DNA from 2 places in the Agrobacterium sp. 22-210-1 genome. Region 2 is predicted to be linked to the other one. Evidence: riboswitches for the same ligand, from Rfam matches in the RefSeq annotation. Region 2 holds a riboswitch; the other holds the start of a gene.
The links. A riboswitch is a leader RNA that binds a small molecule or an ion and turns the genes downstream of it on or off. The one in region 2 is predicted to bind S-adenosylmethionine.
Positions count from the first base shown of each region.

Region 1 (3,405 bases), on a different contig from region 2:
TCGCTGCCGCCATGCAGATGGGTTACGCCCTTTTCGTTCAGCTCCAGCTGGTATTCATGCCCGTCGATGGAGAATTTGCCGTCACCGATGCGGTTGGCATTGCGGCCAGGGGTGGCGCCGAAATAGGAGGAATATTTGTAGTCCTCGAATTTATCGAAGCCCAGAACGAGCGGCGGCTGGTGACCATCGAGGCGCAGATCCTGAATGACTGCGCCCCAGGTAATGACCTTGGCCGTCAATCCGCCCTTCGAGATGGTGACGCGTTCGACCTTTTCGCCGGTTGCCGTGAAACCGAAATTCTCCCGTGCTGCCCCGTCGCTCATTGCATCATTCTCCCGATTGCCATGAATTGCCGGGCGGACGTTGCGTCATTTCCCGGCAATTCGCAATCCGCAATTTACGCGGCGAGTTTGCCGATGGATTCGAGATCGTAGGGCGTCGTCTGGTATATCTCGTTGATCCAGTTGCCAAAAAACAGATGGGCATGGCTGCGCCAGCGGTTCAGCGGAGCTAGTTCCGGGTCGTTGTGCGGAAAATAATCATGTGGCAGCTTGATGGGCACACCAGCATTCGCGTCGCGGAAATATTCATCCGAAAGCGAGGTTGAATCATATTCGACATGGTTGAACATGTAGAGCCGGTTGCCGGCCTTCTCATGCACCAGACACACGCCCATTTCTTCTGACTCCATCAGGATTTCAAGTTCGGGGTGTTTTTCGATGTCGGCGCGGCGCACTTCCGTCCAGCGTGAGACTGGAACCTGGAAATCGTCCGAAAAGCCGCTCAGATAGATCGATGACGGGCAGAGATTGCGGTGACGATAAACACCGAACGCCTTTTCCTTCAGCTCGTATTTCGGCACCCCGTGGAAATGGTAGATGGCCGCCATCGCGCCCCAGCAGACATTCAGCGTCGAATGGACGTTGGTTTGCGTCCATTCAAAAATTTTCTGCATCTCGTTCCAGTAGGTCACATCTTCATAGTCCAGCATCTCGATGGGCGCGCCGGTGATGATGAAACCGTCGAACTTGCGGTGGCGCACTTCTTCCCACGTCTCATAGAAGGACAGAAGATGTTCTTCAGGCGTGTTCTTGGCGCGGTGGCCGCCGATACGGATCAGCGAAAACTCCACCTGCAACGGCGAGGCGCCGACGAGGCGGGCCATCTGCACTTCCGTCTTGATCTTGTTCGGCATGAGGTTGAGAAGCCCGATCTGGAGCGGGCGGATATCCTGCCGGATGGCCGCCGTTTCGGTCATGACCCGCACGCCCTCATGAACGAGGGTCTCAAAGGCGGGAAGCGTATCGGGAATCTTGATCGGCATGTCGAACTCTCTTTTCGGATGACGTAAAGAACGTTGCGAAAACAAAAAAACCGGCAGCGAAATCGCAGCCGGTCCCAGGAAATTGCCTTTTTCCTCGACCCTTTAGCGACTTCTTTAAAGTGGCTGCAAGCCGGTCGGCAAATCACCACTGAAGCGTTTCATAATCCCGAAGCCGGCGAAAATCAATATAGGCTGATTTCATCGGGTTTCGGCTTTCCCTTTTTGGCTGAGGTGAGATAAGGCAAGGCATGGATAAAGAGCGTTTCACCATTCTGCTTGGCGGCGATGTCACGGTGACCGACCGCCTGAAGCTGGCGGTTGCCGATAGCCGCGTGATCGCGGCCGATGGCGGCATGCGCCATGCCGGACCACTCGGTCTTGCGCCGGAGCTTTGGGTGGGGGATTTCGATTCCGCCAGCGAAGAGCTGCTGGGCGCCTGGCCAGATGTGGAGCGGCAGCCTTACCCGGCCGCAAAGGCCGTGACGGATGGCGAGATTGCGGTCTCGGAAGCACTCTCCCGTGGCGCGTCTTCGCTGCTGCTGGTGGGTGCGCTTGGAGGCGAGAGAAGCGACCATGCGCTGCAACATCTTCTTTATGCGGTGGCGCTTGCCGAACGGGGTCTCGACGTGACACTGACGTCAGGAGACGAGGAGGCGCAGCCACTGCTTCCCGGTTCGCTTGATGTCGATCTGCCGGCCGGTTCGCTGTTTTCGGTGGCCGGATTTACCGCCCTTGCGGGCCTTGATATCGGCAATGTGCGTTATCCGCTTGACGATTTCGCGCTTGCTTTCGGTTCTTCCCGCACTATTTCCAATGTCGCGAATGGCGGCCCTGTGCATTTCTCGCTGAAAAGCGGCAAAGCCATCGTCCTCGCCCGCCCTTATGATCTGACCGGAGCCTGACGCCTTGGCACCCCCAATTTTGAAACTCGACGATATCAAGCTGACTTTCGGCGTGACCCCGCTGCTCGACGGCGCCAATTTTCAGGTGGAGCCGGGCGACCGCATCTGCCTTGTCGGGCGCAATGGTTCCGGCAAATCGACCCTGATGAAGATTGCGGCCGGGCTGGTCGAGGCACAGTCGGGCGAGGTTTTCCGCCACCCTTCCGCTACCATCCGTTATCTGGAGCAGGCACCGGATTTTGCCGGTTACGATACCGTTCAGGCCTATGCCGAAGCGGGGCTTGGGCCGGGTGACGACCCTTATCGGGTGACGTACCTGCTCGAACATCTCGGCCTGACGGGACAGGAAAATCCGGCAAGCCTTTCCGGCGGTGAAGCGCGGCGTGTGGCCCTTGCCCGCGTCATGGCGCCGGAGCCTGATATTCTGATGCTGGACGAGCCAACCAACCATCTGGACCTGCCCACCATTGAATGGCTTGAAAGCGAGTTGCAGCAGACGCGCAGCGCGCTGGTGCTGATTTCGCACGACCGGCGTTTTCTCGAAAAAGTCTCGACCTCGACCGTGTGGCTCGATCGCGGCCAGTCCCGCCGTCTCAATCGCGGCTTTGCCCATTTCGAGGAATGGCGTGACAAGGTGCTGGAGGAGGAAGAGCTGGAGCAGCACAAGCTCGGCAAGGCCATTGAGCGCGAAGAACACTGGATGCGTTATGGCGTGACCGCGAGACGCAAGCGCAACATGCGCCGCGTCGGCGAACTTCAGGCCATGCGCGCCGAATATCGCGGCCACAAGGGGCCGCAGGGCTCCGTGCAGGCGACGGCTTCGGACGTGCGGGAATCCGGCAAGCTGGTCATCGAGGCCGAGGCCATCACCAAGGCTTACGATGAGCGCGTGATCGTCGCGCCGTTTTCGCTCAGGGTGCATCGTGGTGATTGTATCGGTTTCGTCGGGCCGAACGGCGCCGGCAAAACCACACTTTTGAAAATGCTGACCGGCCAGCTTGAGCCCGATAGCGGCACGGTGAAACTTGGCACCAATCTGGAAATCGCGACGCTCGACCAAAAGCGTGAGGATCTCAATCCCAACGATACGCTCGCGCATTACCTGACTGACGGCCGCGGCGACAATCTGCTGGTCAATGGCGAAGTGAAGCACGTTACGGGTTACATGAAGGATTTCCT
Region 1 covers NZ_JBNWCI010000004.1:193,707-197,111, forward strand. The annotation lists gene ACQZ5F_RS23070 (aldose epimerase family protein) at 1-323, opposite strand, end outside; gene metA (homoserine O-acetyltransferase MetA) at 398-1,324, opposite strand; SAM riboswitch at 1,407-1,483, opposite strand; gene ACQZ5F_RS23080 (thiamine diphosphokinase) at 1,573-2,226, shown strand; gene ACQZ5F_RS23085 (ABC-F family ATP-binding cassette domain-containing protein) at 2,231-3,405, shown strand, end outside.
Region 1: it holds a riboswitch for S-adenosylmethionine, as region 2 does, so the genes downstream of both, metA (homoserine O-acetyltransferase MetA) here and ACQZ5F_RS11225 (O-succinylhomoserine sulfhydrylase) in region 2, are expected to answer to the same signal.

Region 2 (3,405 bases):
AAAACTGGAGCGGGTGAAGGGAATCGAACCCTCGTATTCAGCTTGGGAAGCTGCTGCTCTACCATTGAGCTACACCCGCACCGTGAAACAAGACATCGGACAGTTCGCAGCGGGTGTCAAGCGCCCGGCGGGTTCATTATTCCACGCGGAAATGCTTGGAGAGTTTCAGCCCCTGAGCCTGATAATTGGATCCAAGACCCGTGCCGTAGAGGCCTTCCGGTTTCTGCAGCATGTGTTCATATACCAAGCGGCCAACGATCTGGCCGTGTTCTAGGATGAAGGGCACCTCGTGGCTGCGCACTTCCAGCACCGCGCGGCTGCCTGTTCCGCCGGCCTGCGCATGGCCGAAGCCTGGGTCGAAGAAGCCGGCGTAGTGGACCCGGAATTCGCCCACCAGCGGGTCGAAAGGCGTCATTTCGGCGGCGTAAAGCGGCGGTACGTGCACGGCTTCGCGTGAGACGAGAATATAGAACTCATCGGGATCAAGGATCAGCTCGGCGCGGCCGCGCGCATGAAGCGGCTCCCAGAAATCGAGAACGTCGTGCTGGGCCTTCTTGTCGACATCCACCACAGCCGTGTGGTGTTTGCCGCGATAACCGATCAGGCCATTCTCGCCGAAACCTTTGAGGTCGATCGAAAGCGCGATGCCGCCGCCCGTCACGTTGGGGGTTTCGCTGGCAACCAGCGTTTCCGTTTCGTGCAGCTTCAAAAGCTCGCTTTCGTTGAGCAGCGAATGGCCGATGCGGAAGCGGATCTGCGACAGGCGCGAGCCCCGGCGAACCACCACCGGGAAGGTGCGCGGGCTGATTTCCAGATAAAGCGGGCCGGTATATCCCGCCGGGATCTTGTCGAATTCCTGCGCGTTGTCGGTCATCACGCGGGTGAAAATATCAAGGCGACCGGTCGAGCTTTTGGGATTGGCCGAAGCCGACATCTCCGCCGGCAGTTCCAGGCTTTCCATCAGCGGAACGATATAAACGCAACCGGTTTCCAGCACGGCGCCCTCAGAGAGATCGACCTCGTGCAGGCTGAAGCGATTGAGCTTGTCGATGACGCGGGTTCCGGGGCCGGGCATGAAGCTGGCACGAACGCGATAGGCTTTTGAGCCCAGCCGCAAATCGAGGCTGGCGGGCTGCACCTGGTCAGCATCGAGCTCGGCCTCGCTCTTCAGCTTGCCGCCTGCAAACAGCGCCCGGATAGCGCCATCCGCCAAAATGCCCGTGGTTCTCGTCATGGTCATCATTCCTTTTTACGGCGACAAAACCAAAAGGAAAGCATTGACGCAAGCCGATAACGGCAGTATGGCAAGCTTATCCCGTGGTGATTTGGCCGGTCGGCTTGCAGCCACGTTAAACAAGTGGCTAAAAAGACCGGGTGCTTGGAACCGGTCTGCTTTTGCGACCGGTTTTTTTGTTTTGAAGGTGATCACATGAGCAATAAATGGCGCCCGGCAACCCAGCTCGTTCACGGCGGCACGCTACGCTCCCCCTATGGTGAGACGTCTGAAGCGATCTATCTGACCCAGGGTTTCGTCTACGAAAACTCCGAAGCCGCCGAAGCGCGCTTCAAGGGCGAAACGGATGGATTCATCTACGCCCGTTATGCAAGCCCGACCAATGACATGTTCGAAAAGCGCATGTGCCTGCTGGAAGGTGCCGAAGACGCCCGGGCGCTTGCCTCCGGCATGGCGGCCGTCACCGCCGCCATCATGTGCCAGCTGCGTGCAGGCGACCATATCGTTGCTGCCCGCGCCCTTTTCGGCTCCTGCCGCTGGGTGGTTGAGACGCTTGCTCCGAAATACGGCATCGAATGCACGCTGATCGACGGACGCGATCTCGGCAACTGGGAAAAGGCGATCCAGCCGAATACCAAGCTGTTCTTCCTTGAAAGCCCGACCAATCCGACACTCGAAGTGGTGGATATTGCCGGCGTGGCAAAGCTTGCCAACCAGATCGGCGCGAAGGTCGTCGTCGACAATGTATTTGCGACGCCACTCTTCCAGAAGCCGCTCGAACTCGGCGCCCATATCGTAGTTTATTCGGCGACCAAACATATTGATGGCCAGGGCCGTTGCCTCGGCGGCGTGATCCTTTCCGACAAGAAATGGATCGAGGAAGAGCTGCAGGACTATTTCCGCCACACCGGTCCGGCCATGTCGCCGTTCAATGCGTGGACGCTGCTGAAGGGCATCGAGACCCTGCCGCTGCGCGTCAAGCAGCAGACGGAAAATGCCGGCAAGATCGCCGATTTCCTCGCCGATAGCGGCAAGGTCGCCAAGGTCATCTATCCCGGTCGCGCCGATCATCCGCAGGCCGATATTATCGCGCGGCAGATGTCAGGCGGTTCGACGCTGGTGGCTTTCGAACTGAAGGGCGGCAAGGACGCGGCTTTCGCGCTGCAGAACGCGCTGGAGATCGTGAAGATTTCCAACAATCTGGGCGATGCCAAGAGCCTTATCACCCACCCCGGAACCACGACGCATAAGAACCTTTCCGATGAGGCGCGCGCCGAACTCGGTATTTCCGGCGGAACTCTGCGTCTTTCCTGCGGTATCGAGGATACGGACGACCTGCTGGAAGATCTGGCGAAGGGGCTGGCAGCCGTTTCCGCCTGAGAATTCAATCCATAAGCGCCATGGCCCTACCCTGCGTTGGGCCGTGGCGCCGCAGCCGGCTTCGCAAGGGGCAAAATCCTGTGGCGGGCAACCAATATTTACCTTTATCGTTATCCCTAACGGTGGAAAACGGCGCGACAACAGGTGGCGCCCGCCCGTCAAGCCGTTCATTTTCTTGACGATAGCCAGAGCCTATAGTGTAGGATGATGGCAACAGGCATAATATCGAGGTGTGGCGCGTATGTATCGTGCTCTGACAAGGGATATCGAGGTAACGGTCGATCCGTATTATCTCGAAGAACAATCCGACCCGGATGACGACCGTTACGTCTGGGGTTATAAAGTCGTGATCTCGAACAACTCTGATATGACGGTGACACTCGTCAACCGCTATTGGCATATCACCGATCAGAACGGCCAGGTGGATGAGGTTTACGGGCCAGGCGTCGTTGGCGAGCAACCGCACCTGAACCCCGGAGACAGCTATGAGTACTCTTCCGGCTGCCCGCTGGACACACCTTCAGGCCTGATGTTCGGCCATTATGAAATGGAAACCGAAAAGGGCGAGGTGTTCAATGTCACCATACCCGCCTTCTCGCTGGATTCACCCGGGCTTTTGCGGGTGTTGAACTGAGGTTCACAAGGCGGTTGAGAAGCCGCGCCTTTTAAAAGCGCGGCTTTCTACTCAGACGTTTTCAAACTCGCTAATGTCGTAGCGATAGGTGGTGGAGCAGAATTCGCACGTCACCGCAATTGCGCCGTCTTCCTCACTCGCCTTGATCTCTTCAGCG
Region 2 covers NZ_JBNWCI010000001.1:2,232,971-2,236,375, forward strand. The annotation lists tRNA gene ACQZ5F_RS11215 (tRNA-Gly) at 6-79, opposite strand; gene ACQZ5F_RS11220 (2'-deoxycytidine 5'-triphosphate deaminase) at 137-1,234, opposite strand; SAM riboswitch at 1,308-1,386, shown strand; gene ACQZ5F_RS11225 (O-succinylhomoserine sulfhydrylase) at 1,430-2,614, shown strand; gene apaG (Co2+/Mg2+ efflux protein ApaG) at 2,856-3,248, shown strand; gene ACQZ5F_RS11235 (Hsp33 family molecular chaperone) at 3,300-3,405, opposite strand, start outside.